Regions from separate parts of the Streptomyces sp. NPDC057743 genome, predicted to be linked through region 2. Evidence: riboswitches for the same ligand, from Rfam matches in the RefSeq annotation. Region 2 holds a riboswitch; each other region holds the start of a gene.
What was found. Region 2 has a riboswitch for thiamine pyrophosphate ahead of ACFVFQ_RS18220 (thiamine ABC transporter substrate binding subunit). Riboswitches for the same ligand answer to the same signal wherever they lie in the genome.
Positions count from the first base shown of each region.

Region 1: it holds a riboswitch for thiamine pyrophosphate, as region 2 does, so the genes downstream of both, thiC (phosphomethylpyrimidine synthase ThiC) here and ACFVFQ_RS18220 (thiamine ABC transporter substrate binding subunit) in region 2, are expected to answer to the same signal.
Region 3: it holds a riboswitch for thiamine pyrophosphate, as region 2 does, so the genes downstream of both, thiO (glycine oxidase ThiO) here and ACFVFQ_RS18220 (thiamine ABC transporter substrate binding subunit) in region 2, are expected to answer to the same signal.

Region 1 is NZ_JBHVJX010000011.1:114,654-124,813, forward strand. It holds gene ACFVFQ_RS14930 (cytochrome ubiquinol oxidase subunit I) at 1-783, opposite strand, end outside; gene hisC (histidinol-phosphate transaminase) at 1,287-2,381, opposite strand; gene ACFVFQ_RS14940 (LacI family DNA-binding transcriptional regulator) at 2,778-3,878, shown strand; gene ACFVFQ_RS14945 (metallophosphoesterase) at 4,149-5,216, shown strand; gene ACFVFQ_RS14950 (hypothetical protein) at 5,426-6,310, shown strand; gene thiC (phosphomethylpyrimidine synthase ThiC) at 6,416-8,191, opposite strand; TPP riboswitch at 8,186-8,342, opposite strand; gene ACFVFQ_RS14960 (YibE/F family protein) at 8,414-9,742, shown strand; gene ACFVFQ_RS14965 (SsgA family sporulation/cell division regulator) at 9,914-10,160, opposite strand, start outside.
Region 2 is NZ_JBHVJX010000014.1:126,543-136,702, reverse strand. It holds gene ACFVFQ_RS18255 (MarR family winged helix-turn-helix transcriptional regulator) at 1-148, shown strand, start outside; gene ACFVFQ_RS18250 (LOG family protein) at 150-1,319, shown strand; gene ACFVFQ_RS18245 (hypothetical protein) at 1,672-2,667, shown strand; gene ACFVFQ_RS18240 (sensor histidine kinase) at 3,157-4,311, shown strand; gene ACFVFQ_RS18235 (response regulator) at 4,305-4,991, shown strand; gene ACFVFQ_RS18230 (ABC transporter ATP-binding protein) at 5,046-6,116, opposite strand; gene ACFVFQ_RS18225 (ABC transporter permease) at 6,117-7,802, opposite strand; gene ACFVFQ_RS18220 (thiamine ABC transporter substrate binding subunit) at 7,856-8,929, opposite strand; TPP riboswitch at 9,033-9,153, opposite strand; gene rlmN (23S rRNA (adenine(2503)-C(2))-methyltransferase RlmN) at 9,192-10,160, opposite strand, start outside.
Region 3 is NZ_JBHVJX010000002.1:309,808-319,967, forward strand. It holds gene thiE (thiamine phosphate synthase) at 1-165, opposite strand, end outside; gene ACFVFQ_RS03405 (Rv2175c family DNA-binding protein) at 275-640, opposite strand; gene ACFVFQ_RS03410 (NAD(P)/FAD-dependent oxidoreductase) at 749-2,020, opposite strand; TPP riboswitch at 2,161-2,273, shown strand; gene thiO (glycine oxidase ThiO) at 2,271-3,503, shown strand; gene thiS (sulfur carrier protein ThiS) at 3,500-3,751, shown strand; gene ACFVFQ_RS03425 (thiazole synthase) at 3,759-4,601, shown strand; gene ACFVFQ_RS03430 (MerR family transcriptional regulator) at 4,643-5,044, opposite strand; gene pknB (Stk1 family PASTA domain-containing Ser/Thr kinase) at 5,243-7,213, shown strand; gene ACFVFQ_RS03440 (deoxyribonuclease IV) at 7,290-8,189, shown strand; gene ACFVFQ_RS03445 (sulfite oxidase-like oxidoreductase) at 8,219-8,839, opposite strand; gene bfr (bacterioferritin) at 8,996-9,472, shown strand; gene ACFVFQ_RS03455 (bacterioferritin-associated ferredoxin) at 9,510-9,833, opposite strand; gene ACFVFQ_RS03460 (class II 3-deoxy-7-phosphoheptulonate synthase) at 9,990-10,160, opposite strand, start outside.

The DNA.
Region 1 (10,160 bases), on a different contig from region 2:
CGCCTCGGCCGAGGCCATCTTCATCGGCTGCTGCTTGAACATGACCTTGCCCAGGCTGTCGCCGCTGACCGCGGTGAGCAGTCCGGCGACGACCAGGGTGACCAGGCCGAGCCGCAGCGACGTCCGCATCACCTTGACGTGCTTCTTGCGCATCAGGTGGTACGCGGCGATGCCGACCATGAACGCGGCACCGGTCAGGAAGGCCGCGGTCAGGGTGTGGAAGACGACGACGAGGGTGGTGTCCTGCGTCAGCACCTTCCAGAAATCGGTGAGTTCGGCCCGCCCGGTGGCGTGGTTGTACTTGTAGCCGACCGGGTGCTGCATCCAGGAGTTCGCCGCCAGGATGAAGTACGCCGAGAGAATGGTGCCGATCGAGACCATCCACATGCAGAAGCAGTGGATCTTCTTCGGCAGCTTGTCCCAGCCGAAGATCCACAATCCGATGAAGGTGGACTCGAAGAAGAACGCGATCAAGGCTTCGAAGGCGAGCGGCGCACCGAAGACGTCCCCGACGAACCGCGAGTAGTCGGACCAGTTCATACCGAACTGGAATTCCTGGACGATGCCGGTGACAACGCCCATCGCGATATTGATCAGGAACAGCTTGCCCCAGAACTTGGTGGCCTTGAGGTACTTCTGCTTACCCGTGCGCACCCATGCGGTCTCCAACCCGGCCACCAAGGCCGCGAGCGAGATCGTCAGGGGCACGAACAGGAAGTGGTAGACGGTCGTGATGCCGAATTGCCATCGCGCCATAGTCTCTGGCGCCAGCGCCAGTTCCACGTCGCGGCCTCCTTACGTCCTTACGTCGCCGTTACAACAACGGCTTGTCCCTTTTGCGCCACATAAAGCAGCACAAACCAGGACGCGAGCTTGTGAACGCGTTCACATTCACAAGCATTATCTCCCATACGACTCCGGCCTTACGGAAGGGGGGTACGTGACTGCCATCACGCCGAAATCCATGGTGGATGAAACATTTATGCCGTGATTACGCGAGCACTCTCCGGCACCCCTTCAACATATTGTTGAATTTCCCGTCGCGGAGATCCGCATCTCCCAGCTCGCCCCGAAACCTGTACCGAGCGCCGCCCTCGACGACACCCCGACCGCCGCCGCACTCCTCGCCACCCTGCCGCTCAAGGCCACCGCCCACACCTGGCGGGGGGAGAATCCCAACTGCCCCTCGTTCACACACGGTTGAGGCCGCGGGTCCGGCGGACCCACGGCCTCAGAGAACACCCCCCGACACAGGCGCGACACCGCTCCCGCCCGTCGGGAAAGGGCTACAGCGCCTTGCGGAACTCCTCGGCCGCCTTCAGGAACAGGTCCATCGCCGGCTTCTCGCCGATCGTCACCCGCACGCCCTCGCCCGGGAACGGCCGCACGACCACCCCGGCCCGCTCGCACGCCTCGGCGAACTCGGTCGTCCGGTCCCCCAGCCGCAGCCAGACGAAGTTCGCCTCCGAAGCCGGCACGGTCCACCCCTGGGCCACCAGCGCGTCGTACACCCGGGCCCGGTCGGCGACCACTGCGTCGACCCGCTCCAGCAGCGCCGACTCACTGCGCAGCGACGCCACCGCGGCCTCCTGGGCGAGCTGGCTCACGCCGAACGGCACCGCCGTCTTGCGCAGCGCGGCGGCCACCTCCGGGTGCGCCACCGCGAAGCCGACCCGCAGCCCGGCCAGCCCGTACGCCTTGGAAAACGTGCGCAGCACACAGACGTTGGGGCGGTCCCGGTAGAGCTCGATCCCGTCCGGCACGTCACCTCCTTCACCTTCGGCGGCGCGGATGAACTCGCGGTACGCCTCGTCCAGCACCACCAGGATGTCGCCCGGCACACGGTCCAGGAAGGACTCCAGTTCCGCACGGCGCACGACGGTGCCGGTGGGGTTGTTGGGGTTGCAGACGAAGATCAGTCGGGTCCGGTCGGTGATCGCCGCCAGCATCGCCTCCAGGTCGTGCACCTCGTCGGAGGTCAACGGCACCTGCACCGACGTCGCGCCGGAGACCTGGGTGATGATCGGGTACGCCTCGAACGACCGCCAGGCGTAGATCACTTCGTCACCGGGACCGGCCGTCGCCTGGACCAACTGCTGGGCCACCCCGACCGATCCGGTGCCGGTCGCCAGGTGCGTCAGCGGCACCGAGAAGCGATCGGCCAGCTCCGCCATCAGCCCCGTGCACGCCATGTCGGGGTAGCGGTTGAACGATCCGGCGGCCGTCACCGCGCTCTCCAGGACGCCCGGCAGCGGCGGATAGGGGTTCTCGTTGGAGGACAGCTTGTAGGCGACCGGGCCGCCGGTCGCCGCCGGCCGCCCCGGCTTGTAGGTGGGGACACCGTCCAGTGCAGCACGCAGCCTCGGGGTCTTCTCGCTCACCGCAGGTCCTCCTCAACCATCCCTCTCGACTCCAATACTGCACACCTTATGAGGATTGCCCCTCCCAGCGGCAGGCCCCGGAAAATCCGCCGTTCCACCGGCACCTCCGTAGCGGGCGCCGGGCGTGCACCCCCAGGGGAGCGCTAGCTCGGACACCGCGCGCCGGTGGCTCGCTCCGTGGCGCGCGTCCCTCGTCAAGGTGACTTGAGACCTCTTCGAGACCTGGGCGGATCGCCAGGTAGAGCGGTTTTCACTCTCCTTGATTGATCGCCGAAATCAGCAACTTCCTTATATTTCAAGGCAATTGATGGTGCGTCACCATGCAGAAACGTGCCTTCTTGCCATCGTTGTCGGTCCCCCGCGAATGGCCGTACCGAGCCCTACTATCGGCTCGCCATGACAGCAGCAGGGAAGCACCAGGTGGGCCGGTCGACCGGTCGCCGACTGGGACGGGCGGGCATCCGGGACGTGGCCGCCGCAGCCGGCGTATCGATCACGACTGTCTCCGACGCGCTCAACGGCAAGGGCCGGCTTCCGGATGCCACCCGTAGCCACGTCCGCGAGGTGGCCGATCGGCTGGGCTACCGCCCGTCCGCCGCCGCCCGCACCCTCCGTACCGGCAAGTCCGGCCTCATCGGTCTGACCGTGACCACGTACGGGGATGAACCTTTCACCTTCACCGAGTTCGCGTACTTCGCCGAGATGGCCAGGGCCGCCACCTCGGCCGCGCTGGCCCGCGGCTACGCCCTGGTCATCCTGCCCGCGACCTCCCGGCACGACGTCTGGTCCAACGTCGCCCTCGACGGCACCGTCGTCATCGATCCGGCCGACGGCGACCCCGTCGTCACCGAGCTCGTCCGGCACGGCGTCCCCGTCGTCTCCGACGGTCGCCCCGGCGGCACCCTCCCGGTCACCGGCTGGGTCGACAACGACCACGAGGAGGCCGTGCTCGGCCTGCTCGACCACCTCGCCGAGGCCGGCGCCCGCCGCATCGGGCTGCTCACGGGCACCACCACCGACACCTACACCCGGCTGTCCACCACCGCCTACCTCAGCTGGTGCGAACGCGTCGGCCAGGACCCGGTCTACGAGTCCTATCCCGCGTACGACCCGCGGGCCGGCGCGGTGGCCGCGGACCGGCTGCTGGCCCGCCCGGACCGACCGGACGCGGTCTACGGGCTGTTCGACCCCAACGGCACCGACCTGCTGGCCGCGGCCCGCCGCTACGGCCTGCGGGTGCCGGACGACCTGCTGCTGGTCTGCTGCAGCGAGTCCACCGTCTACGCCACCACCGAGCCGCCGATCACCACGCTCTCCCTCAAGCCGCGGCGGATCGGCACCGCCGTCGTCCAGATCCTCATCGACGCCATCGAGGGGCTCGACGGCAGCTGCCCGGTCGAGCAGGTGATACCGACCGACCTGATCGTGCGGACTTCCTCGCAGCGCCGCTCCCCGCGGACGACGGTCAGCCCGCCGCGGGGCCCGGCCGGCGATTGAGCGTGCGCCGGGCACGGCGGGCCGGGCGCACCGGGCGGGTCCCGGGCGGCCGGTCCACCGAGGAAAAAACAGGGCGATCCCGGGAGAAAACCATCGCGAACGCCGGGCTCCACAGGATTGATCACCCCCGGGTGCGTCACAACCCGCGAGCGGCGTTCCTATGATGGGCGCACGACACCGCGGACCGCCGTCGACCAGGCAAAGGTCCGAGAGGTGCACGGCGGCGCAACGGTGGAGGGGTCGATGACTCAGGGGGCCAGTCAAGGACCCATGGTGTGGACCATGGGGGCACAACCTCCGGGGTCCGTTCCGCCGCCCGGAGTGCCCTCGGTACCGCCGGCCGGCCCGCCCCTCGCCGCGCCTTCGGCGCCCCCGGTCGCGCCGCCCGCGCCCGTGGCCCCGCTGCCCGAGGACTACACCCCGACCGCCCGCGACCTGCCGGTCATCGGCCCCACGGACACCCTCGTGGACCACCCGTCCGTGCTGTCCGTCCCGGAGCCGACGCCCGCCTCCGAGGGCCTGGGCCCGCTGTACGTCGTCGGCGACGTGCACGGCTACTACGACGAGCTGCGCGCCGCGTTGGAGGCCGAGGGGCTGATCGACGCCGAGGGCGGATGGGCGGCCGGCAACGCCCGGCTGTGGTTCCTCGGCGACTTCACCGACCGCGGCCCGGACGGCATCGGCGTCATCGACCTGGTCATGCAGCTCTCCGCCGAGGCCGCGGCGGCCGGCGGCTACTGCAAGGCCCTGATGGGCAATCACGAACTGCTGCTGCTGGGCGCCAAGCGGTTCGGCGACACCCCCGTCCAGTCCGGCGCGGGCACCGCCTCCTTCCACGCGGCGTGGCTCCTCAACGGCGGACAGAAGAGCGACATGGACCGGCTGCAGGACCACCACATCCAGTGGATGGCCCGCCTGGACGCCGTGATGGAGGAGGACGGGCACCTGCTCGTGCACTCCGACACCACCGCCTACCTGGAGTACGGCACCTCCATCGAGGAGGTCAACGACACCGTCCACGACGTGCTGACGCGCAGCGAGGCGGACGAAGTCTGGGACCTCTTCCGCAAGTTCACCAAGCGGTTCGCCTTCCGCGACGAGGCCGCCGGCGCGGGCGCCGTACGGGAACTGCTCGACACCTACGGCGGCACCCGCGTGGTGCACGGGCACAGCCCGATCCCGTACCTGCTGGGCGAGGTCGGCGCGGAGGACGGCGACAACGACGGGGCCACGGTGGACGGTCCGCACGTCTATGCGGACGGGTTGGCCATCGCGATGGACGGTGGTATCACGATGGCCGGAAAGCTGCTGGTCTGCCAACTCCCGTTGGCCGGCTGACAGTTAACCGGAGGAGCAGATTCCGCTCTGTCGGATGAGCGGGACGGAAGGAATCCGGTCGGGGCCGACCGGAAATTCCACAAACTCCCTGTCACCCCCCGCCGCACGCCCTCTACCATCGGTCTATCCGTAGCAGGCTCTCCTCCGTTTCCGCCCGGCGCCCGGCCCAGGCCGGCCCGTACGGCCCTACGGAGCTTCGGGGGATCCACATGAACAGCGCTCCGCACCTGCTGAACGAGGACCGCGCGGAATTCGCGCGGATCCTTGATGAGGCGCTGCGCACCGCCGCATACCGCCCGGACGACCACGCCTCCGCTGCCGCCGAAAACCGGCTCAGCACCGAGCAGTTGCGCGTGATGGCGCTCAGCGCGACCAGCGCGATCGCCGCGTGCGCGACGGCCGAATACCAGCGCTACATACGGCTGCGCGCCGAGCTGCGCGCCCCTGCGCCCACCACGTACGGCGCGCGCGGTGGTGGCCCGTCGACGGACTGGTCACCTGACGAGGGCAGCGGACCGGACACCGCGGACGACGAACCGGCCGCCGATGCGGCCGGCTTCGGCCTTGCGGCGATGGCCACCGTGCTCGTCCCGGTGCTCGCCGGAATCGCGGCCGTCCTCTTCCTCGTCATCGGCTATGTGCTGCGCGCCGTCGACCCGGACCCGGCCGTCTCCCGACCGCTGGTCAGCGTCGGTTGGATCTTCGCGGCGCTGGCCGCCGCCGGCGCGCTGGTCGCCATGGGCTGCGTGCTCGTCACCGCGCTGCGCAACGGCGCGTCCCGCGACACCGCGGCCGAGGAGCGCGCCGCCGCACTGGACACCGCCCACGGCGTCTGGCGGCAGGCCCTTTTGGAGCGCGGGCTGCTGCCCTTCCTCCGCGAGGCGCTGGCCGACCCCTCAGCCGACCCGACGGACGACCCGGTCCGCTACGTCCCCCGGCCCCTGGAGGCCCCCGAGCGCCGCACCCCCACCCTCGGCTACACCCGCCCGCGGTTCACCAGCCCCGACACCGACACCTCCTGGTCCGGTCCCCGCTACTCCCGCCCGGACTACAGCAGCCCGGACTACGGGGGGACGGAGCAGCGACCGGAGTAGGCCAAAGCACCGCGGGCCCGGGGCGGGCCGCCCGAAGACCGCGCCACAGACGCGCCTTTGGGCCGGCCCCGGCCCGCGGTGCTCCCTTCGGCCCGCTCCGTTCGCTCAGTCCGCGATCGGCAGGTAGACGCGGTTGCCGGCCGCCGCGAACTCCCGCGACTTCTCGGCCATCCCGGCCTCGGGGTCGACCGCCAGGGCACCACCGTGCTCGCGCCGGATGTCCTGGGAGATCTTCATCGAGCAGAACTTCGGCCCGCACATCGAGCAGAAGTGGGCCGTCTTGGCCGGCTCCGCGGGCAGCGTCGCGTCGTGGAAGGCGCGGGCGGTGTCCGGGTCGAGGGCCAGGTTGAACTGGTCCTCCCAGCGGAACTCGAAGCGGGCGTCGGAGAGGGCGTCGTCCCATTCCTGGGCGCCCGGGTGGCCCTTGGCCAGGTCCGCCGCGTGGGCCGCGATCTTGTACGTGATGACGCCGGTCTTGACGTCGTCGCGGTCCGGGAGGCCCAGGTGTTCCTTGGGCGTGACGTAGCAGAGCATGGCGGTGCCCCACCAGGCGATCATCGCGGCGCCGATGCCGGAGGTGATGTGGTCGTAGGCGGGCGCGACGTCGGTGGTGAGCGGGCCGAGCGTGTAGAACGGGGCCTCCTCGCAGATCTCCTGCTGGAGGTCGATGTTCTCCTTGATCTTGTGCATCGGGACGTGTCCCGGGCCCTCGATCATGGTCTGCACGCCGTGCCGCTTGGCGATGGTGTTCAGCTCGCCGAGGGTCCGCAACTCGGCGAACTGCGCCTCGTCGTTGGCGTCCGCGATGGAGCCGGGGCGCAGGCCGTCGCCGAGCGAGAAGGTGACGTCATAGGCGGCCAGGATGTCGCAGAGCTCCTCGAAGTGCGTGTAGAGGAACGACTCCTGGTGGTGCGCCAGGCACCAGGCCGCCATGATCGAGCCGCCGCGGGAGACGATGCCGGTCTTGCGGTTGGCGGTCAGCGGGACGTAGCGGAGCAGCACGCCGGCGTGCACCGTCATGTAGTCGACGCCCTGCTCGGCCTGCTCGATGACGGTGTCCTTGTAGATCTCCCAGGTCAGCTCCTCGGCCTTGCCGTCGACCTTCTCCAGCGCCTGGTAGAGGGGGACGGTGCCGATCGGCACGGGGGAGTTGCGGAGCACCCACTCGCGGGTGGTGTGGATGTTGCGGCCGGTGGAGAGGTCCATGACCGTGTCGGCGCCCCAGCGGGTCGCCCAGGTCATCTTCTCCACCTCCTCCTCGATCGAGGAAGTGACCGCGGAATTGCCGATGTTGGCGTTCACCTTCACCAGGAAGTTCTTGCCGATGATCATCGGCTCGATCTCCGGGTGGTTGATGTTGGCCGGCAGCACCGCGCGCCCGGCCGCGATCTCGTCCCGCACGAACTCGGGGCTGACGTTCTCGCGGAGCGCGACGTACTCCATCTCCGCGGTGATCTCGCCGCGCTGCGCGTAGGCGAGCTGCGTGACCGGGGCACCGTCCCGCCCGCGGCGCGGCTGCCGCGGCCGGCCCGGGAAGACCGCGTCGAGGTTGCGCAGCCCCCCGCGCGGGGAGGTGTGCTTGATCCCGTCGTCCTCGGGACGCATCGGGCGGCCCGCGTACTCCTCGGTGTCGCCGCGGGTGATGATCCAGTTCTCCCGCAGCGGCGCCAGACCGCGGCGGACATCGGTTTCGATGGTGGGGTCGGTGTACGGCCCTGATGTGTCGTAGAGCGTCACATGCTTGCCGTTGGTGAGGTGCACCCGCCGGACCGGGACCCGGAGGTCCGGGCGCGATCCGGAGACATAGCCCTTGTGCCAGCCGATCTGCGACTGCTCGCCGTCGGCCGGGTCGTTTTCGGGCGTGCGTGCATCCAGAGTCATAGAGACCCAACTCCCTACGCCGGCATTACCCGGTAACAGGTTCGGCGGTCGACGCAGCGGCTTCCGTCATCCGGTGTTTCACGTGAAACACCGCTGGGACGGAGGTCAGCGCCCTCTCAGCCCGGTGCTCCGAGCTCCCGCGATTGCAAAGGTGCCACCACGGTAGCGGCCGATGCGGCAGTGTGAACAGGGGGCCCCATCGGTTCTTGCAATGATCGGGCGGTGAGCCCTCCCGAAACCCTGCACGCTCCCGCGGCCCATGGCCACACCCACAGCCACGGACCCGCCGCCCCCGTCTCCCGGCATCTGCGCAAGGTCATCGCCGCCGTCCTGGTCCCGTTCGCGGCCGCCGTCGCGGTCGGCCTGATCGTCCTCTGGCCCGGTGGCGCGCCCCCGCACCAACCGTCCGGCGTGGGCTTCGACCAGCCGACCGAGAGCGCCCGGGTCATCAAGGTCGAGGAGGTCAACTGCGCGGCGGTGCACGCCGAGCAGCAGCCACGGCCCACCGCGCCGGGCGGGCAGCCGGCGACCGGGGGAGCGGCCCGGGACAAGCCCTGCGAGCAGGCGACGGTCAAGGTGACCACGGGGCAGAACGCCGGCCGAACCTTCCAGACGGTGGTGACGCCGGACGCCTCGCGGCACTACACGACCGGGCAGGACGTGGTCGTCTCCTACTCCCCCAAGGCGCCCAAGGAACTGCAGTACGCGGTGACCGACGTCGACCGCACCGTTCCGATGTGGGTGCTGGCCGCGCTCTTCGCGCTCGCCGTGGTGGCCATCGGACGGCTGCGCGGGGTGCTGGCGCTGGTCGCGCTGGCGGCCAGCTTCGGGCTGTTGACGGTGTTCATCCTGCCGGCGATCCTCCAGGGCTCCGATCCGCTGGTGGTGGCGATGGTCGGCGGCAGCGCCATCATGTTGATCGCGCTCTACATGTGCCACGGGCTGACGGCCCGCACCTCCGTGGCGGTGCTCGGCACCCTCGCCTCGCTGCTGCTCATCGGGCTGTTGGGCTCGGTGTTCATCAACTGGGCGCTGCTGACCGGCAATACGGACGACACCACCGGCCTGGTGCACGGGCTCTACCCGAACATCGAGATCCGCGGCCTGCTGCTGGCGGGCGTCATCATCGGGTCGCTGGGGGTGCTCGACGATGTGACGGTGACCCAGACCGCCGCGGTGTGGGAGCTCAAGGACGCTGATCCGTCGGCGAGTTGGCGCAAGCTGTACGGCGCGGCGATGCGGATCGGGCGCGACCACATCGCCTCCGTGGTGAACACCCTGGTCATGGCCTACGCGGGTGCCGCGCTGCCGCTGCTCCTGCTGTTCTCGATCGCGCAGAGCAGCGTCGGCACGGTCGCCAGCAGCGAGGTGGTGGCGGAGGAGATCGTCCGCACGCTCGTGGGCAGCATCGGGCTGGTCGCGTCGGTGCCGGTGACCACCTTGCTGGCGGCCCTGGTGGTCTCGGCGGACCGTCCGGCGCCGGGCGGGGCGGGCGCCGGGGGACGACGGGGCGGGCGCCGGGCGGCGCGCGGGCGACGCCGCAAGCACTGAGCGGGCAATACGGGGGCGGGGCGAGCCGGGACGAGCGGGCGGGCGAAGTGCGGGGTGGGCGGCGGGCGTTGGCGGTTCTGGGCAGGGCCGACCGGGCAAGGGCGAACGGGCAGGGGCGACCGGCGTCCGGCCGGGCGCGGCGACGGTGGAGCGGTGGGCCGGCGGCCGGGGTCAGCCGGCCGGGGCCTCCGCCAGGATCCGGTCCAGCGTGGCCTCCAGGGTGTCGCAGACCTCCTCCTTGCCGAGCGGAACGATGCGGTCCGTGCGGTCCAGGAAGGCGATCAGCGGTGGCGCGCTGGCCCGGAACAGGGCGCGCTCCGGGCCGACTTGAAGGCTGATGTAGACATCGCTGAGACGCTCGGGGGAGGACGGCTCGACCCGCACGTCCCCCTCGCCGGCCGGGCGGTTCAGCCCGTCC
Region 2 (10,160 bases):
GCGCGGCGTCTACAGCGTGATCACCGATGAGGGCCGGGAGGTACAGAGCAAGGCGCGCCCGACGTATGACAGCGCGCTGAGCGCCGCCCTCGACTCCGCGGCCGAAGACGGCCTGCTCGGGCCCCTGGTGAAGTCCCTGCGGCCCTAACATGGTGGACGTGCAGCCCCATGCAGAGCACCCGGCCCACCTCGGTCCCTGCCAACGCCGCCAAGAGATCGGTTCACTCGCGGAGTTCGACCAGGCTGCCGCATCCGGCAGCCTCGCCGGATACCGCCTCCGGTCCCTCGATCTGACGACCCGTACGTTCGCGCTGCTGGCCACGGACACCACGGATTCCGTCTTCCTCGGCTGCGAGATGGAACCGGACGCCGCCGCGAAGGTGCGCGCCAGCGGCGCCTTGATCTTCCCACCCGTGCCGGGCCTGCCGTTCGATCCCTATCACCGCACCCTCTACGCACCGGGCGACCTCTTCTCGGGCCTGCTCGAAGCCGGCTACGACGCCACTCCTGATGCGCGTACGTATCGCTGGTTCCAGGAGACCAAGGCGGCCGGCGAGGTGGTCGCCAGCATGCTGCGGAGCATCCACGACGACGCCATCTCGGACGCCTTGGACGACCATCTCGCCGGTGCACGCGTGGTGGGCATCCTGGGCGGGCACGCCGTGGCACGTGGTTCCGACGCCTACGTGGGTGCGGCCAGGCTCGGGCGCCGCCTCAGCCGCGACGGCCTGACCGTCGCTACCGGTGGTGGCCCCGGCGCGATGGAAGCGGCGAACCTCGGGGCGTACACCGCTCCCCACGACGACGCAGCGCTGGACGAGGCACTGGAACTCCTCTCCAAAACACCGCACTTCAGGCCCTCGGTCACGGATTGGGCGCGCACCGCCGTCGAAGTGCTCCGGAGCCGACCCAACGGTGGCCCCTCGGTCGCCATGCCCACCTGGTTCTACGGGCACGAGCCACCGAACGCCTTCGCAACCCATATCGCGAAGTACTTCGTCAACGCGCTGCGCGAGGAGGGCCTGTTGGCCCGGGCGAACGCCGGCGTGGTGTTCCTGCCGGGTGCGGCCGGCACCGTGCAAGAGGTCTTCGACGCCGCAACCTTGAACTACTACCGGCCGCACGGTGAGCCGACGCCCATGGTGCTGGTGAACCGTCGCCATTGGACCGAGGCGCTGCCGGCTTGGCCGTTGCTCCGGACGCTGGCCACCGGCCACCCGATGGCCGCCAAGATCGCTCTGGTCGATTCCGTGGACGACGCCCCGGCGGCATTGGCCCGCCTCGCCGCTGAGGGCAAAGACGCCGACGGCAGGTCGTGAACTCACTCGTCGGAGGTGATCTCTTCGTCGACGTGCTCTTGACGGGCGTGCGGAAGAGCGGCAGGGCGAGGGAGGGCCGCAGACGGGACGGCTCGTCGTCGTGGACGTCATCGCTCTCCAGAGAGCTCATGCACGGACCGACGACCGCGTACGGCCTGGCCCACCCCATGCGCCGGGACCAACCGGAGGTCCGACTCGTCGGCCCCTCCACCATTGCGATCCCCACCCCACTCCGCGTGACCGCACAGCCGACGGAAGAACTTTTTGCCCGTCGAGGCAACTCACCTCCCGAAATGCGCGTCTGCCAGGCCAGGTAATGAACAGGTAATGCAGCGCGCGAACGGAGCTCTCGGTGATCATCGGCCTTCTGACGGCCACGGCGGCATCCGCCTGCTACGGCACGGGTTCGGTCCTGCAGGCGGTGGGCTCGCGCAAGTCCGCTCGTCAGGAGGCGGCGAAGGCATCCAGCAGCGCCCTTACCCAGCACGGCGGTCCGAGTCTTTCTTCGACCGCCAAGGCGGCCGTGACCTGGGAATTCATGCTCGGCACCGTGCTGGACTTCATAGGTTTCGGGCTGGGCGCGCTCGCGGCGCGGATGCTGCCGCTGTTCCTTTCGCAGACCGTGATCAGCGCGAACCTGGTGATCACGGCCGTGCTGAGCATCAAGCTTCTGAACATCCGACTCACCCGTCCCGAGTGGGCCTCCATCGCCGTGGTCTGCTCGGCGCTGGTGCTGCTGGCCACCGCCGCCGGACCGGAGGGCAGTGGTCATACGCCGATCAGCACCCACTGGTGGCTGCTGATCGCCTCGATCGTGATCATCGGGGGCGGAACCCTGCTCGTACGGATGCTTGGCGGGCGAGCTGCGATCCTCGCGGGTCTGCTGTCCGGCCTGGGCTTCGGCGCGCTCGGCGTCGGCGTGCGCGTGTTGAACGGTGTGGATCCGTTCCATCTGCCGTCCCTTCTCGGCGATCCTGCGTTCTACGCGATCCTGGTCGCGGGCATCGGCGGGATGTACCTCCACACCGTCGCCCTGCAGATCGGTTCGGTGAACGGCGCCACGGCGGCGCTGGTGGTGGGCGAGACCGTCGTGCCCGGAATCCTCGGGGTGCTGTGGCTGGGGGACTCCTCCCGTCCGGGCTTCGCGTGGATGGCGATCCTCGGATTTGTGGTCGCGGTGGCCGGAGCCGTGGCGGTTGCCTGGTTCGGCGAACCGGAGTTGGCCCCAGAGTCGGATACCGAGCGAGCAACGGGTCCGGAGCACGAGCCGGGTGACGCGGAGATGCCCGGGAAGGAACGGGGACGCCTCGCAGGCCAGGCATCCGGCTCGGCTGGATCAGGCGGGTAGGACGGGTTCGCAGGGGCGGCGAGCTGGGGCTCGCCTGCGGAGGGCACGCATCGCGCGGGGCTTTGAGGCCAAAACCGTCGCTGCCATACGGACCCGCGCCCGCGGGGCCGCGGTCATCCGCCATCGTGCATTCGTCAACGGTCCCCCACCGAACACCGCGTGCGGCAGCCCGAAGAACCCGTGCCTCCCCACACGCGCCCCACACCCACGCCTCAAGGCGTCTACGCCCGCGGCGTCCGTCGCCCGGGCCTCGCTGCGCACTCGCGACGCCCACCGGTTCGTCAGGCGACATCAAGTTCATTGATTTTCCGGTCAGTTGCTTCTTCATGACGCTCCCTTCCTTGCCTTGATCACGAGGCTATGGAAGGCCGGATCATGGAGCGTCAAACGAGCAACCGAACTTCGACGTCAACCCGTGGCATGACATCGTCGCCATGGATCAAACCGTGCGGCGACGCCGGCACCACCGCGAGCCGAAAAGATAGCGGCATGAGCACTTCTCTCCGGCAGCGGTTACGCGCATGGATCGCGTTGCCCCTCTATCCCTGGCTCTCCGGCGGGGCCCTCACGGCGTTAGCGGCCGTGGAACTCGTCGTGGTGCCGCGACACTCGGCGGTGATCGCGTTCTGCGTGCTGCTGTCTGCGGCGGCGCTGTCATGGCGTCGTGCGCACCCGGCCTCGGCAGCCGTTTCGGCCGTCGCGGTCCTGGTGAGCTTCGCGGTCGGATCGGACCTCTCTTTTGCGGCGGCCGTCAGCGGCCTGCTGGCGTGCTACACCCTCGGTCGTCACCGAGTCGCACACCCGGCGCTGGTCGTCGGCGGCGGTTCGGCGCTGTCCCTGGCGGTGAATGCCTGGCACATCGTCTCCTGGCACCCGCGGTCGCACTCCGTCGACCTGTTCGCCGAGTGGTTCGTGCTGACCCTGGCGACACTGGCCGCGGTGTCGATGGGCGATGCGGTACGCGCGCGCGAAGAGACACGGCGGGAACGGTCGGCCGCGCAGGCCGGGACCCTGGCGATGGAGAAGCGGCAGGCCGCCGAGGCCGAACGGGCGGCGATCGCCCGCGAGTTGCACGATGTGGTGTCGCACTCGGTCTCGGAGATCGCGGTGCAGGCGGAGAGCGCGACGTACACCACGCCGGATCTGTCACCGCAGGCCCACGACCACTTCCAGCAGATCGCGGCGTCCGCCCGCGCGTCGATGGCGGAGCTGCGTCGACTGTCAGGCGTGCTGCGCACGGGCCCCGAGGACCACGCCGGCACGGCACCGCAGCCAACCCTGGACGCACTGGGTGAGCTGATAGCACAACACCGCTCGGTCGGCGGCGAGGTGGAACTGCGGATCAACGGCGACCGGGGCGAACTGCCCACGTCCTGCGAGTTGTCCGCGTACCGCATCGTGCAGGAGGGGCTGACCAATGTGCGCCGGCATGCGCCGGGAGCCCATGCGTGGGTGGAGATCGGTTACCGGCCCGATCGGTTGGCGGTGCGGATCGCCGACGACGGGCCGGGCTCGCCGGGCGTGGTCCACAACGGTCATGGCCTGGCCGGCATGCAGGAGCGGGCGGTGTTGCTCGGTGGGACGTTGACCGCCGGGCCGGGCCCGGACGGTGGCTTTCTCGTAGAGGCGGAACTCCCGTGGTGATCCGAGCAATCGTGGCCGACGACCAGGCCATCGTCCGTACCGGGTTCGTCAACCTCCTGGCCACCCAGGACGACATCGAAGTGGTGGGCGAGGCGGAGGACGGTACCCAGGCGGTCCGGATCGCCGCGGAACGGCGCCCAGATTTAGCGCTGTTGGACATCCGGATGCCGCACAAGAACGGCATCGAGGCCGCGCGGGAGATCACCCAGGCATCGCGTGGTGCCACCAAGGCGTTGATGCTGACGACGTTCGGTCTCGACGAGTACGTCTATGACGCGCTCGCGGCCGGGGCCAGTGGCTTTCTGCTCAAGGACACCACGTTCCCCGAACTCCTGCATGCCGTACGGGTGGTGGCGGAGGGCAATGCGCTGCTGGCGCCCGAACTGACCAAGCGGCTGATCGGGGAGTTCGTCAAGCAGCGGTCGGCGCCGGTTCCGGTGCGCACGGTGCAGGAGCTGACCGACCGTGAGGTGGAGGTGCTCATCCACATCGCCCAGGGGCTGTCCAACACGGAGATCGCCACACGGCTGACGATCACCGATCACACCGTCAAGACCCACATCAACCGGCTCTTCACAAAGATGGGCCTCCGTGACCGCGCCCAGGCGGTGATCCTCGCCTATGAGCTGGGGCTGGTCGTCCCGCAGGGCCGACGCCCCGCCCCTACCCCGCGCGTCTAGCGGCGCACGGCAAGAAAGGAGCGAGCCATGGCACAACTTCGGTACGCGGCACGGCTATTCCGCCGTGGCGTCCAGCACCACCACGTCCTCGGCGGCAAAGGAGATCCCCACCCGCTCTCCCGTCTCCGGCGCCTGGCTCAGTGGGCAGGCCGCTTCCACCTGCGGCGCGCCCGCCGGCTGAAGCAGCAGCGCCACGTGCGTGCCGCGGAACGTGCGGGCCGCGACCAGACAGGGCAGCCCGTCCTCCGGGGAGGTCAGCCGGACGCCGGCCGGGCGCACGAGCAGCCGGCAGGGCCCGTCCGAAGTGCCCTCCGGAACCGGCACTTTGCCCCACGGGGTGACGGCCGACCCGCCCTGCACGGTGGCCTCGACCACGTTGTCGAAGCCGAGGAAGCGGGCGACGAACGCGTTGGCGGGCCGCTGCCAGACGTCCAGAGGGGTACCGCTCTGGGCGATCCGGCCGTCCCGCATCACCACGACCCGGTCAGCGAGCGCGAACGCCTCGCCCTGGTCGTGGGTAACGGCCAGCACGGTCGTCCCCAACTCACGGAAGAGCCGCCGCAGTTCGACGACCAGTCGCTCCCGCAGCCCCCGGTCAAGCTGCCCCAGCGGCTCGTCCAACATCAGCAGCCGCGGGCTCGGTGCGAGCGCGCGAGCCAGCGCGACCCGCTGCTGTTCACCACCGGACAGGGAGGACACGGCCCGGCCCTGTGCCCCCGGCAGGCCGACGAGGTCCAGCAGTTCCGCGACCGTGCGCTCCTGCTCGGCGCGCGAGGAGCGCCGCATCCGCAGCCCGAAGGCCACGTTTCCCGCAACGTCGCGCTGCGGAAAGAGCTGGTGGTCCTGGAACATCAACCCGACACCGCGCCGGTGCGTGGGCACCCCCGTCTGGTCTCGGCCTTCCAGCAACACCGCACCCGCGTCGGTGCGTTGCAGCCCGGCGACCACCCGCAGCAGGGTGGACTTGCCGCTTCCGCTGGGCCCGAGGACGCAGACGGTTTCGTGCGCCGCGACGTCCAGGTCGACCGCGTCGAGCGCGGGGGCCGCACCGGGCGCGCCGAAGCGGACGGTGACGCCGTCCAGCCGCAGCATCTGCGATGTCGTGGTCCCGGTCTGTGCCGTCATCTAGAACTCCCCGGAGTGGTCGATGGCGCTGCCCCCGGTCGAGCCGGTCCGCGGCTGGAGACGGATCCGTTCCAGGGCCAGCAGGGCGCCCGCGCACACCACCATCAACATGGTCGAAAGAGCCATCGCCTGGCCGTAGTTGAACTCCCCGGCCCGGCCCAGCAGTCGCGCCACGGCCACCGGCAGGGTCGGCTGGTCGGGCCGCGCGATGAACACGGTCGCGCCGAACTCGCCGAGCGAGACGGCGAAGGCGAAGCCCGCCGCGATGAGCACGGCTCGTCGCACCATCGGCAGGTCCACCTCGCGCCAGACCCGCCAGGGCGAGGCGCCGAGGACGGCCGCCGCCTCCCGCAGCCGGCCGTCGACCGCCCGCAGGACGGGCAGCATGGTGCGGACCACGAACGGCACGCCCACCAGGGCCTGGGCGAGTGGCACCAGCCACCACGATTCCCGCAGGTCCAGCGGCGGCTTGTCGAGGGTGATCAGGAAGCCGAAGCCGACGGTCACGGCGGAGACGCCGAGCGGCAGCATCAGCAGCCCGTCGAAGCCGCGCAACAGCCGGGTGATCATCGGAGTGCGTCCCGAAGGGCCGGCCGCCGGCCGGGAGCGGGTGAGTGCGGCCGCCGCCAGGCCGCCGATCAGCAGGGCGATCGCGGTGGCCGCGGCGCCGTAGGCGAGGGAGTTCCAGAGGGCGTCGAGGGGGGCGACGGCGAAGGTGCTGTCGGCGGACGCGGCGGAGTGCAACGTCTCGTAGAAGACCAGCCCGTAGCCGTGGGGCCCGGCGAAGGACCGCTCGACGAGCACGGCCAAGGGCAGGACGAGCAGCACGGCGATGACGGCGAGCGTGCTCCAGAGCAGCGCCCACTGGCCGCGGCCCTGCGGCCGGCGGGCGGTGCGGGAGGCATCGACGAGCCGCAGGGTCGATTCGCGACGCCGCACGGTCCAGGCGTGCAGCCCCAACAGGCCCAGTACGGCGGCGAACTGGACGAGGGTCAGCACGGCGGCGGTGGGCAGATCCAGGAAGTCGGCGGTCTGCCGGTAGATCTCCACCTCCAGCGTGGAGAAGGTGGGCCCGCCCAGGATCTGTACGACGCCGAAGGAGGTGAAGGTGAAGAGGAACACCATCAGCGCCGCGGCGGCCACGGCCGGTCTCAGCGCGGGCAGCGTCACCCTCCGCCAGGCCGCGAACCGTCCGGCTCCCAGGACCCGGGCCGCTTCCTCCTGGCGCGGGTCGAGTTGGGCCCAGAGCCCTCCGACGGTGCGGACGACGACCGCGTAGTTGAAGAAGACGTGCGCGAGCAGGATCGCCCACACCGAGGTGTCCAGCCGGACGCCCCACAGGTTGTCCAGCAGTCCGCCCCGGCCGACCAACGCCAGGAAGGCCGAGCCGACGACGACGGTGGGCAGGACGAAGGGCACCGCGACCACCGCCCGCAGCAGTTGTTTGCCGGGGAAGTCGAAGCGGGCGAAGACGTATGCGCTGGGCAGCGCGACCAGCAGCGTCAGCGCCGTCGAGGCGGCCGCCTGCCAGACGGTGAACCACAGCACATGGAGGACGTCCGGGTCGCCCAGCACGGCGGCGAACCGGCCGAACTGCCACTGTCCGCCGTCCTTCAGCCCGCGCCCGACGATCACGGCGACCGGATAGGCGAAGAACAGCGCGAAGAAGGCGAGCGGCAGGGCCATCAGACCGAGCCGCACCGCCGTGCCGCGCGCGGGCCTCCTGGGGCGGGCGGGGGCTACTTCAGAACGAGCGAGGACCACTGCTTGACCCACTGGTCACGGTTCTTGGTGATCGTTGCCGGGGCGAGCGTCGCCGGCTTGTCGATCGCGGTGCCGTAGCGGGTGAACAGTTCCGGCACCTTGGCGTCCTTGCGCGCCGGGTTGACGAACATCTGCAGCGGCATGTCCTCCTGGAACTTCTTCGACAGGAGGAAGTCGAGCAGCGCCTTGCCGCCCTTCTCGTTCTTGGCGCCCTTGAGCAGACCGCCGAATTCGATCTGCCGGAAGCAGGTGCCGGTCGCGACGCCGGTCGGGGCCTCCTTGGGCGCGGGGTTCTTGCCCATCACCTCGGCGGGTGGGCTGGAGGCGTAGGAGACCACCAGTGGCTTGTCGCCCTTGCCCTTGCCGGCTGCGGAACCCGAGAAGCGCTCGTTGTACGCCTGCTCCCAACTGTCCACGACCTCGACGCCGTTGGCCTTGAGCTTCTTCCAGTAGTCCGGCCAGCCGGCCTCGCCGTGGGTGGCGATGGTGCCGAGTTGGAAGGCGAGTCCCGGAGAGGAGGTGGCGGAGTTCTCGGTGACCAGCAGGTTCTTGTACTCCGGCTTGAGCAGGTCGTCGAAGCTCTGTGGCGGCGCCAGCTTGTGCTGGGTGAAGTAGGCGCGGTCGTAGTTGACGCAGGTGTCGCCGTAGTCGAGGGGCGTGACGCGGTGGGCGTCCTTGTCGAGTTGGAGGTCGGCCGGGACGTTCTCCAGGCCCTGGGCCTTGTACGGAGTGAAGAGGCCGGCGTTCAGGCCGCGCGAGAGCAGGGTGTTGTCGATGCCGAAGAAGACGTCGCCCTGCGGGTTGTCCTTGGCCAGGATCGCCTGGTTGACGGCCTTGCCCGCGTCCCCGCCCCTGAGCACCTTGACCTTGTAGCCGGTCTCCTTCTCGAAGGCGGCCAGCACGGATTTGGAGGCGTTGAACGAGTCATGGCTGACGAGCGTGACGGTCTTGGCGTCCGCGCCGCCGCCGGAGCCGCCGCACCCGGCGAGTGCGGTCATGCCGGCCGCCGCGGCGAGCGCTGCCGCGGTGATCCTGCTGGTGGTGCTCACTGAGTTCCTCCTGGCTGGCCAGGAAGAGACGCGGCCCCGCCCGGTGTCCACTGCGCTTTGCGTCGATGACGCTCGGCAGCGAACGGTGGGCGGGGCGCAACAGCATGAGTGACGACCGAACTTCCTACCCGGAATGACCCGGGCGAGGTTCAAGGGTCTGCGGGCGCCGTAGGGCTACGACGCGTCCGCACTCTCAGCGCTGTGGCGCTCCCCTGTCGGAATGTATGTGCGTTTTTTTCCACGCCACCGTACCAGCGGGGGCTCAGCGTTCCGAGGCCGCCAGCTGACCGCAGGCGCCGTCGATCTCCTGGCCCCGGGTGTCCCGGACGGTCACGGGCACGCCGTGCGCCTCAATGGCCCGTACGAACGCCGCCTCGTCCTCGGGCCGCGAGGCGGTCCACTTCGAGCCCGGCGTCGGATTGAGCGGAATGAGGTTGACATGGACCCGCTTGTTCTTGAGCAGGCGCCCCAGCAGGTCACCGCGCCATGCCTGGTCGTTGATGTCGCGGATCAGTGCGTACTCGATCGAGACCCGGCGGCCGGACTTCTCGGCGTACTCCCAGGCCGCGTCCAGCACTTCGCGGACCTTCCAGCGGGTGTTGACCGGCACGAGGGTGTCGCGCAGCTCGTCGTCGGGCGCGTGCAGCGAGACCGCGAGCCGGCACTTGAAGCCCTCGTCGGCGAACCGCAGCATCGCCGGGACCAGTCCGACGGTGGAGACGGTGATGCCGCGCTGGGAGAGGCCCAGGCCGTCGGGCTCGGGGTCGGTGAGCCGCCGGATAGCGCCGACCACGCGCTTGTAGTTGGCGAGCGGCTCGCCCATGCCCATGAAGACGATGTTGGACAGCCGCGCCGGGCCGCCGGGAACCTCGCCGTCGCGCAGCGCCCGCATCCCGTCGACGATCTGGTGCACGATCTCCGCGGTGGTCAGGTTGCGGTCCAGCCCGGCCTGACCGGTGGCACAGAACGGGCAGTTCATGCCGCAGCCGGCCTGCGAGGAGATGCACATGGTGACCCGGTCCAGGTAGCGCATCAGCACGGACTCGACGAGGGTGCCGTCGTGCAGCCGCCACAGCGTCTTGCGGGTGGCGTCGTCGTCGCACGAGATGTGTCGCACCACCGACATCAGGTCCGGGAGCAGTTCCGCGGCCAGCTTCTCGCGCGCCGCCGCGGGGATGTCGGTCCACTGCGCCGGGTCGTGCGCGTAGCGGGCGAAGTAGTGCTGCGACAA
Region 3 (10,160 bases), on a different contig from region 2:
GCGCAGCTCCGCGCCGGCCTCCATGCCCTTGTCGCGGAGCTGGACGATGTCCACGCCCGAGGAGAGCACCGCGTCCAGGAACTGCGGGAGATCGCCCTGGCGGGTGCGCGCGTCGGTGCACAGGTAGAGCCGGGCGTCGGACAGGGCCTGTCGAACGGTGGTCATCGGGCGGCTTCCCCCTCGTCGGCGGTGTACGGGCCGGGCGGTGCCGGCCCGTACACCGCGCGGTGGTGGTTACGGATGCGTGGTGCGGTTGCTGCGGGACGCGGCTGCGTCAGACGGCGAGCGCCTGGGCCCGGCGCTTGACCTCCGTGCCGCGATTCTCGCGCAGGGCCTGCGCCGGGGTGCCGGGCAGGGTGTCATCGGCGGTGAAGAGCCACTCCAGCATCTCCTCGTCGGTGAAGCCGTCGTCCTTGAGGAGCGTCAGCGTGCCGGCGAGCCCCTTGACGACCTTGCCGTCCTTGATGAATTCGGCGGGCACCTGGAGCGCGCGGTTCTCACCGCGGCGCACGGCGATCAGCTGGCCCTCCTTCACCAGCTGTCGCACGCGGGTCACCTCGACGCCGCATGCCTCGGCGATGTCGGGGAGGGTGAGCCAGGCGGGGACGAGCCCATCGATGTTTGCGTCAATCTCGGTCACAGGACAAGCGTGCCACCTCCCACTGACAGTCGGTAGCCGGGCCTCGCCGTGGAGCACGTCGGCGCCTCGACGGACGGGCCGCGCGGGCCCGCCGGGCCGGTGGCGGGGCTACCGCACCGCCGCCTTGAGCGGAACGGCCGCGTCCGCCACGCGCTCCCGGTCCAGCAGCGCGCCCCGTTCGATCAGCCGGCGCCCCTGGGCCAGGTCCCGCGGGCGCCCCACCGCCAGCAGCGCGACCAGCCGGCCGGCCGGCTGGTCGGCCCCCGCGCCGGGCTCGTGGCGGAGCCAGAGCACCGACCAGGCGGCGCCGGTCGGGTCGCCGCGCCACACCAGTTCGTCGGCGTCCCCGTGGTGGCCGGCGTACTGGACGAACCGCCCGAACTGCTCGGACCAGAAGTACGGGACCGGGTCGTAGAGCACGCCCTCCGCCGTGCCGCGGGCAATGTTCTCGGCCACCGTGCGGGGGCCCTGGAGGGCGTTGTCCCAGTGGTGGACCAGGAGTCGGGTGCGGTAACGGGCCGAGGGGAACGAGGCGCAGTCGCCGACCGCGTAGACGTCGGGGACGGAGGTGCGCAGGTGCTCGTCGGCCAGGACCGAGCCGTCCTCGGGCGAGAGGGCGACGCCGGAGCCGGCCAGCCAGGCGGTGGCGGGCCGGGCGCCGATCCCGACGACGACCGCGTCGGCGGGCAGGGTGGTGCCGTCGGCGAGGGTCACCGCACCGGGGGCGACGGAGGCGACCCGGGCGCCGGTGCGCAGCTCGGCCCCGGCGTCGGCGTACCAGGTGGCCATGTGCGCGGCGACCTCGGTGGGCAGGGCGCCGGCCAGGGGGTGGTCGGCGGCCTCCACGACGGTGACCTCGCAGCCGGCCTCGCGGGCGGCGGTGGCGAACTCGGCGCCGATCCAGCCGGCGCCCACCACCACGATCCGGTGCTGGGCGGCGAGCACCGGGCGCAGCCGCTCGGCGTCGTCCAGGGTGCGCAGCAGGTGCACACCGGGCAGGCCCTCGCTGCCGGGCAGGGTGATCGGTTCGGCGCCGGTGGCGAGCACCGCGTAGGCGTACGGGATGGCGCCCTGGGCGGTCTCCACCACGTGGTCCAACGGGCGCAGCGCGGTGACCGGGCGGCCGAGTTGCAGGTCGATGTCGAGGCCGGCGAAGTCGATGTCGAACGCGGAGCCGTCGGCCTTGCCGAGCAGCACGGCCTTGGACAGCGGCGGGCGGTCGTAGGGCTGGTGGGGCTCGTCGCCGAGGAGCGTGATCGCCCCGCGCCAGCCGTGCTCGCGCAGGGCCACGGCGGTCTGCACACCCGCCATCCCCGCGCCGGCGATCACCACGCGCGGCGTGCGGTCAGGGGCCTGGGGAGAGTTGCTCTGCTCGCTCACCCGCTCACTTTAGGACGGCGGGCGACGCGGCCCGCAGCAGCGCGCAAGGAGATCTCTGACACAACGTCACCGGTCGGGGGCGGCCCGGTCCCGGTGCGCTCCCTTACGACGCGTCGCGGCCCCGTACTAGGGTGGCGGATGCACGCACTCGCGGGAGCCCGGACGGACCGGGCTGAGAGGGAGGCTGGCCGGCCTCCGACCGTACGAACCTGATCCGGGTCATGCCGGCGAAGGGAGGGGCTGGACGCCCATGCATCCATCCGTCACACCATCGAACCCACCGCGTCCCGACGGTCGGCACCCCGATGTGCTGGTCATCGGCGGCGGCATCATCGGGCTGGTCACCGCCTGGCGGGCGGCCGGCCAGGGTCTGCGCGTCGCGGTGGCGGACCCCGCGCCCGGCGGCGGCGCGGCGCTCGTCGCGGCCGGCATGCTGGCCGCCGTCACCGAGCTCCACTACGGCGAGGAGACCCTGCTGGGGCTCAACCTGGCCTCGGCCGAGCGGTATCCGCGCTTCACGGAGGAGCTCCAGGAGGCGAGCGGGCAGCGCATCGGCTACCGGCGGTGCGGCACCCTGGCCGTCGCCCTGGACGCCGACGACCGCGCCCACCTGCGGGAGCTGCACGCCCTCCAGGTCCGGTCGGGCCTGGAGTCGGCGTGGCTGACGGGGCGGGAGTGCCGCCGGCTGGAGCCGATGCTCGCCCCCGGGGTGCGCGGCGGCCTCCGGGTGGACGGCGACCACCAGGTCGATCCGCGCCGGCTGGCGAGCGCGCTGCTGGCCGCCTGTGAGCGGGCCCAGGTGGCCTTCCACCGGACGTCGGCGGAGCGGCTGACGACCGCCGGCGGGCGCGCCACGGGCGCCGAACTCGCCGACGGCACACGCCTGGTGGCCGGTCAGGTGGTGCTGGCCGGCGGCAGCCTCAGCGGCCGGCTGGCCGGCGTCCCGGAGGCGGTGCGGCCGCCGGTGCGGCCCGTCAAGGGCGTGGTGCTGCGGCTGCGGCTGCCGGACGCGCTCCCCGGGGGCGGGGCGTTCCTCTCCCGCACCGTACGGGCCGTCGTCCGCGGCAATCCCCTCTACCTGGTGCCGCGGGAGAGCGGTGAACTGGTCCTCGGCGCCACCAACGAGGAGCTGGGCTGGGACACCACGGTGACCGCGGGCGGCGTCTACGAGCTGCTGCGGGATGCCCACGAACTGGTCCCGGGCATCACCGAGTTGCCGCTGACCGAGAGCCGCGCCGGGCTGCGCCCCGGCTCTCCCGACAACGCGCCGCTGCTCGGACCGACCGCGCTGCCCGGCCTCCATCTGGCCACCGGCCACTACCGCAACGGCGTCCTGCTGACGCCGCTCACCGGCGACGTGATGGCAAAGGCGCTGACCACCGGGACGGTCCCGGAAGAGGCCCGCCCCTTCTCCCCCGCGCGCTTCACCCCCGCCCTCCAGGGGGCCCGGCGCGCCCACGCCCCTCAGGAGCTGCCCGTATGAGCGCCCCCGGTACCCCCGTCCCGTCCGAAGTCCCCGGCGGGCCCACGGTGTCCGTCTCCGTCAACGGCCAGGCCCGCCGGATCCCGGGCGGGCTGACCCTCGACCGGCTGGTCGCCACGCTGTCCCAGGCCCCGGCCGGGGTGGCCGCCGCGGTCAACGAGACCGTGGTGCCGCGCTCCCAGTGGGCCGGCACCGCGCTCGGTGACGGCGACCGCATCGAAGTGCTCACCGCCGTCCAGGGAGGCTGATCCCGCCATGACCGACACCGCAGTGGCACCGGGGACCGCCCCCGCGGCGCCCGCCGCCGACGCCGACCAACTCACCATCGCCGGCACCTCGTTCGGCTCCCGGCTCATCATGGGCACCGGCGGCGCGCCCAGCCTCGACGTCCTGGAGCGCGCGCTGCTGGCCTCCGGGACGGAGCTGACGACCGTCGCCATGCGGCGGCTGGACCCGACCGTGCAGGGCTCGGTGCTGTCCGTCCTGAACCGGCACGGGATCCGGGTGCTGCCGAACACCGCGGGCTGTTTCACCGCCGGCGAGGCGGTGCTCACCGCCCGGCTCGCCAGGGAGGCGCTCGGCACCGACTGGGTCAAGCTGGAGGTGGTCGCCGACGAGCGGACCCTGCTGCCGGACCCGGTGGAGCTGCTGGACGCCGCCGAGACCCTGGTGGACGACGGTTTCACCGTGCTCCCGTACACCAATGACGACCCGGTGCTGGCGCGGAAGTTGGAGGACGTGGGGTGCGCGGCGATCATGCCGCTCGGCTCGCCGATCGGCTCCGGCCTGGGCATCCGCAATCCGCACAACTTCCAACTGATCACCGAGCGCGCGGGCGTCCCGGTCGTCCTGGACGCCGGCGCGGGCACCGCCTCGGACGCCGCGCTCGCCATGGAGTTGGGGTGCGCGGCGGTGATGCTGGCGTCGGCGGTGACCCGTGCGCAGGAGCCGGAGTTGATGGCCGCGGCGATGCGGCACGCGGTGGCGGCGGGCCGGCTGGCCCACCGCGCCGGCCGGATCCCGCGCCGCCACTTCGCGCTGGCCTCCTCGCCCGCCGACGGCGTGGCGGAGCTGGATCCGGAGCGGCCGGCCTTCTGACCGGCCTTATCCAGCGCCCTGGTGCGGGGCGGGCGGCGGCCTCAGGCCGGGCCGGCGGCCGCCTTGCCCCGCTCGGCGAACTCCTCCGGGGCGGCAGTGATCACCTCGTCGAGCAGGTCCCGGGAGGCCATCAGGGACGCGATGGAGTCGGTGAGCCGGGCCCGCTCCCGGTGGAGCTCGCCCACCAACTGCGGGCAGGTGGGCACCAGTCGGCCGTCGTCGTCGCGCAGACAGGGCAGCACCTGCGCGATGGTCGCGGTGTTCAGCCCGGAGGTCAGCAGCGTGCGGATGCGGCGGACCTGAGCGACGTCGACCTCCTCGTAGCGGCGGTAGCCGGCCGCCGTCCGCTCCGGGTGGAGCAGCCCCTGCTCCTCGTAGTAGCGCAGCAGCCGCTCGGTGGTGCCGGTCCGCCGGGCCAGCTCCCCGATGAGCAGCGTCGTCATCGCCTTCCCCCTCTGGTGCGGTGTGGTCGCGCGGCCGCACGACCCGGCCGCCGTTTCCATGGCGACCACGATCCGGTCCGCATTATTCCGCGCCGGCCACCGCGCCCCCGCCCGGCCCGGTCACGGTTGTGCTGCGGTGTACCAGGTCGGCGGCCGGAGCGTCCGGGCACGCCGGCGCGGCTCGTAGACTCGTCTGCCGTGGATACGACGCTGCAGGACCCGTTGGAGGGCCAGCTGCTCGACGGCCGCTACCGCGTCGAGGGGCGCATCGCCGCCGGGGGCATGGCCACCGTCTACCGGGCCGTGGACACCCGGCTGGACCGCGTGCTGGCGCTGAAGGTGATGCACCCGAGCCTGGCCGTGGACGGGGCGTTCGTGGACCGCTTCATCCGGGAGGCCAAGTCCGTCGCCCGGCTCGCGCACCCGAACGTGGTCGGCGTCTTCGACCAGGGCACCGACGGCACCTACGTCTACCTGGCCATGGAGTACGTCGCCGGCTGCACCCTGCGCGACGTGCTGCGCGAGCGCGGCGCCCTCCAGCCGCGGGCCGCGCTGGACATCCTGGAGCCGATCCTGGCCGCGCTGGGGGCCGCGCACCGCGCCGGCCTGGTGCACCGCGACATGAAGCCGGAGAACGTCCTGATCGGGGACGACGGCCGGGTCAAGGTCGCCGACTTCGGCCTGGTGCGCGCGGTGGACACCCACACCACCGCCTCCACCGGCTCGGTCCTGGGCACCGTCTCCTACCTCGCGCCCGAGCAGATGGAGCACGGCACCGCGGACGCCAGGGTCGACGTCTACGCCTGCGGCGTGGTGCTCTACGAGATGCTCACCGGCGGCAAACCGCACACCGGCGGCACCGCGGCGCAGATCCTCTACAGCCACCTGCACGACGACCTCACCCCGCCCTCGGAGCTGGTGCCGGGCCTGGCGCCGGAGCTGGACGAGCTGGTCGCCGCGGCCGCCGCCCGTTCCCCCGAGGAGCGCCCACAGGACGCGGTGGCGCTGCTGGCCCGGGCCCGGTCGGCCCGGGCGCACCTGACCGACGCCCAGCTCGACCTCGTCCCGCCGCGCGCCCAGGAGGCGGCCGCGGCCGACGAGGAGCGGACGGACGTGCTGCCGCGCCCGGCGGGGGTGCAGCTCGCGCTACCCGTCGAGGGCGAGGCGCAGCTGGATCGCACCAGTCGGCTGGAGATGCCGCCGGCCGGTGCCGCGCCCGCGGACAACCGGACCACCAGGCTCCGCCCGGCGCCGGCCCCGGTGGGCGCCGACCGGCGACCCCGGCGGCGCCGGATCGCGACGATCGTGGCGGCGGTGCTGCTGGTCCTGGGCGTCGGCACCGGCGTCTGGTACATCAACTCCGGCCAATTCACCAGCGTCCCGGCCGTGTTGGACATGCCGCAGGCCAAGGCCGAGCAGACGCTGCGCGGCGAGGGCCTGCGGATCAAGGTGGCGCGGGACTTCAGCCCCAACGTCGCGCGCGGGCACGTGATGGCGACGGACCCGGGGATCGGCAAGCGGATCCGCGGCAACGGCACCGTCACCCTGACCGTCTCCCGCGGCCCGGAGAAGGTCACCGTCCCGGACCTGGCCGGCACCCCGCTCGCGGACGCCCGGCGCAAGCTGCGCGACCTGGGTCTGGTGCCGGGCACCGAGACCCGGCAGTTCAGCGACGAGGTCGCCAAGGGCTCGGTGATCGCCACGGACCCGGCGGCGGGCAGCACCCGGCGGCCGGACACCGCGGTGGGCCTGACCGTCAGCCGGGGCGCGCCCGAGGACGTGCCGAACGTGGTCGGCAAGCCCCGCGCGGACGCCGAGACGGCCCTGAAGGAGGCCGGTTTCCGGGTGCGTTTCGCCGACCAGCCGGTCTTCGCGCCGCAGGACAAGGACAGCGTGGCGCAGCAGTCGCCCGGCGCCGGCGGCACCCTCGGCAAGGGCGAGACGGTGACGTTGACGCTCTCGAAGGGGCCGGAGATGGTCGCCGTGCCGGACGTCGGCGGCAAGAACACCGCGGACGCCACCAAGGCCCTGACCGACGCCGGCTTCAAGGTCAAGGTGGACAAGCCGTTCCTCTTCCCGCAGGACAGTGTCGCGTCCCAGTCGGTGGCCGCCGGCGACCAGGCGCCCAAGGGGAGCACGATCACGATCCGGCTCAAGGGGGCGCTGTAGCCGCGCTCCGCCCGGTGGGCCGCACCGTGCCGGGTGGCCGGTGGGTGGCCGCGGGGGACCTGGCACCCTTGGGAGGGTGAGCACTTCCCTGTCCCCCGAGGGCGCCGCCCAGCGCGCCCGCGCACGCAATCCGGTCGGCGGCCATGTGCCGGTGGCCGGCGGCCTGGCCAAGGTCGGCCTCTCGTACGCCCGGCAGATCGGCTGCGAGGCCGTCCAGGTCTTCGTCGCCAACCCGCGCGGCTGGGCGACCCCGCCCGGCAACCCCGAGCAGGACGCCGCGTTCCGCGAGCGCTGCGCCGCCGAGGACATCCCGGCCTATGTGCATGCGCCGTACCTGATCAACTTCGGCTCGCACACCCCGGCGACGGTGGAGAAGTCCGTGGAGTCGCTGCGCCACTCACTGCGCCGCGGCCGGGAGATCGGCGCGCTCGGCGTGGTCGTGCACACCGGCTCGGCGACCGGCGGGCGCCCGCGCGAGGCGGCGCTGGCACAGGTCAGGGAGCAGGTGCGCCCACTACTGGACGAGCTGACCCGGGACGACGACCCGTGGCTGCTGCTGGAGCCCACCGCCGGCCAGGGCGCCTCGCTGTGCGCACTGGCCGAGGACCTGGGGCCGTACTTCGACGCGCTGGATCGCCATCCGCGGCTCGGGGTGTGCCTGGACACCTGCCACGCGTTCGCGGCCGGGCACGACATGGCGGCGCCCGGTGGCACCAAGGCGCTGCTGGACGAGCTGGTGGAGGTCACCGGCGAGGGCCGGCTGAAGCTGATCCACGCCAACGACTCCAAGGACGTGGTCGGCGCGCACAAGGACCGGCACGCCAACATCGGGGCCGGCCACATCGGCGCGGAGCCGTTCGCCGAGCTGTTCGCCCATCCCGCGACCGACGGCGTCCCGTTGGTGATCGAGACCCCGGGCGGCGAGGCGGGCCATGCGGCGGACGTGGCGCGGCTGAAGGAACTGCGGACGGCCTGAGCCGCTCCGGGCCGGGCGGCGCCGGGGAGTTACAACTCCGGCCCGTCGCCCGGCTCCTCCTGGTACGAGTAGCGCTGCTCGCGCCAGGGGTCGCCGAGGTTGTGGTAGCCGCGCTCCTCCCAGAAGCCGCGGCGGTCGGCCGTCATGTACTCGATGCCGCGGACCCACTTGGGGCCCTTCCAGGCGTAGAGGTGCGGCACGATCAGCCGGACCGGGAAGCCGTGTTCGGCGGTGAGCAGCTCGCCAGAGCGGTGGGTGGCGAAGATGCACCGTTCCCCGCCGAAGTCGGCGAGTTGGAGGTTGGAGCTGAAGCCGTACTCGGCCCACACCATCACGTGCGTGACGTCGGGCGCGGGCGGTGCGAGCTGAAGGATCGTGCGGGTCAGCACCCCGCCCCACTCGGCGCCGAGCATGCTGAACTTGGTGACGCAGTGCATGTCCGCGACGACGGTGTCGTACGGCAGGGCCGTGAACTCCTCGTGCGTCCAACAGTGCTTGGCGCCGTCGGCGGTGGCGCCGAAGACTCGGAATTCCCAGCGCTCCGGGCGGAATTTCGGCACCGGACCGTAGTGCGTGACCGGCCAGCCCCGCTGGAGCCGCTGACCCGGTGGCAGCACCGGCTCCTCTTCGCGACTCTCCGGCTGACCCATGCCTCCATGGTGTCAGACGGTCCGGGGTGCCGATGACCAGGGTGGGATGGATTCAGACAAACCGCACTAAGCGTGCACTTACTGGACGTTGCGCTCAAGGCGGTGCAAGGATGCGCGGCACCTGCCCAGTAACTCGCGTGAAAGGGGCCCGCAACCATGCAGGGCGACCCCGAGGTCATCGAATTCCTCAACGAGCAGCTGACCGGCGAGCTGACCGCGATCAACCAGTACTTCCTGCACGCGAAGATGCAGGAGAACTTCGGTTGGTACAAGCTCGCCAAGTACACCCGCGCCGAGTCCTTCGACGAGATGAAGCACGCGGAGACGCTGACCGACCGGCTCCTCTTCCTGGAGGCGCTGCCGAACTACCAGCGACTGTTCCACGTCCGCGTCGGGCAGACCGTCACCGAGATGTTCCAGGCCGACCGGCAGATCGAGGTGGAGGCCATCGACCGCCTCAAGCGCGGCATCGAGGTCATGCGCACCAAGGGGGACATCACCTCGGCCAACATCTTCGAGGCGATCCTTGAGGACGAGGAGCACCACATCGACTACCTCGACACCCAGCTGGAGCTGGTCGAGAAGCTGGGGGAAGCGCTCTACCTCGCCCAGGTGATCGAGCAGCCGAGCTGAGGGCCGGCGGTGCGCGCCGGCGGGACGACCAGGGAGGTCACGCGGCCGCCGGGAGGCCCACGGGCCCCGGTGCGCCCTCCTCCGCGGCCGGCGTCAGGGGCACGGACTCCGGGCCCGGCGCGTCCGGCGCCTGGTCCCACTCGGCGGACTCCGAGCGCAGCGCGTCGGGGGCGCCGCGGTCGATCAGCTCCCGGCGGGGGCACGCACCGCGCCCCAGCAGCGCCTGGATGCGGCGGACGCAACTGCCGCAGTCGGTCCCGGCCTTGCAGGCGGAGGCGACCTGGCGGGGCGTGCAGGCACCCCGGTCCGCGTGCTCACGAACCTGCTGCTCGGTGATGCCGAAGCAGGAGCAGACGTACACGCGGGTTCACCTCCGATAAGGGCGCCTCGACCCGATCTCCGTGATCGTCAGTGAGGTTACCCTTACCTTACCCGCCATGGCAGGCGCGGAACAACGCACGGCAACGCAGTGGGGCGCGGATCACAGGATCCGCGCCCCACCGTCATGCCGGGCACCTCACTGGTCGCGGTACATCTCCGCCACCAGGAAGGCCAGGTCCAGCGACTGGCTGCGGTTCAACCGCGGGTCGCAGGCGGTCTCGTAGCGCTGGTGCAGGTCGTCGACGAAGATCTCGTCGCCGCCGCCCACGCACTCGGTGACGTCGTCGCCGGTCAGCTCGACGTGGAT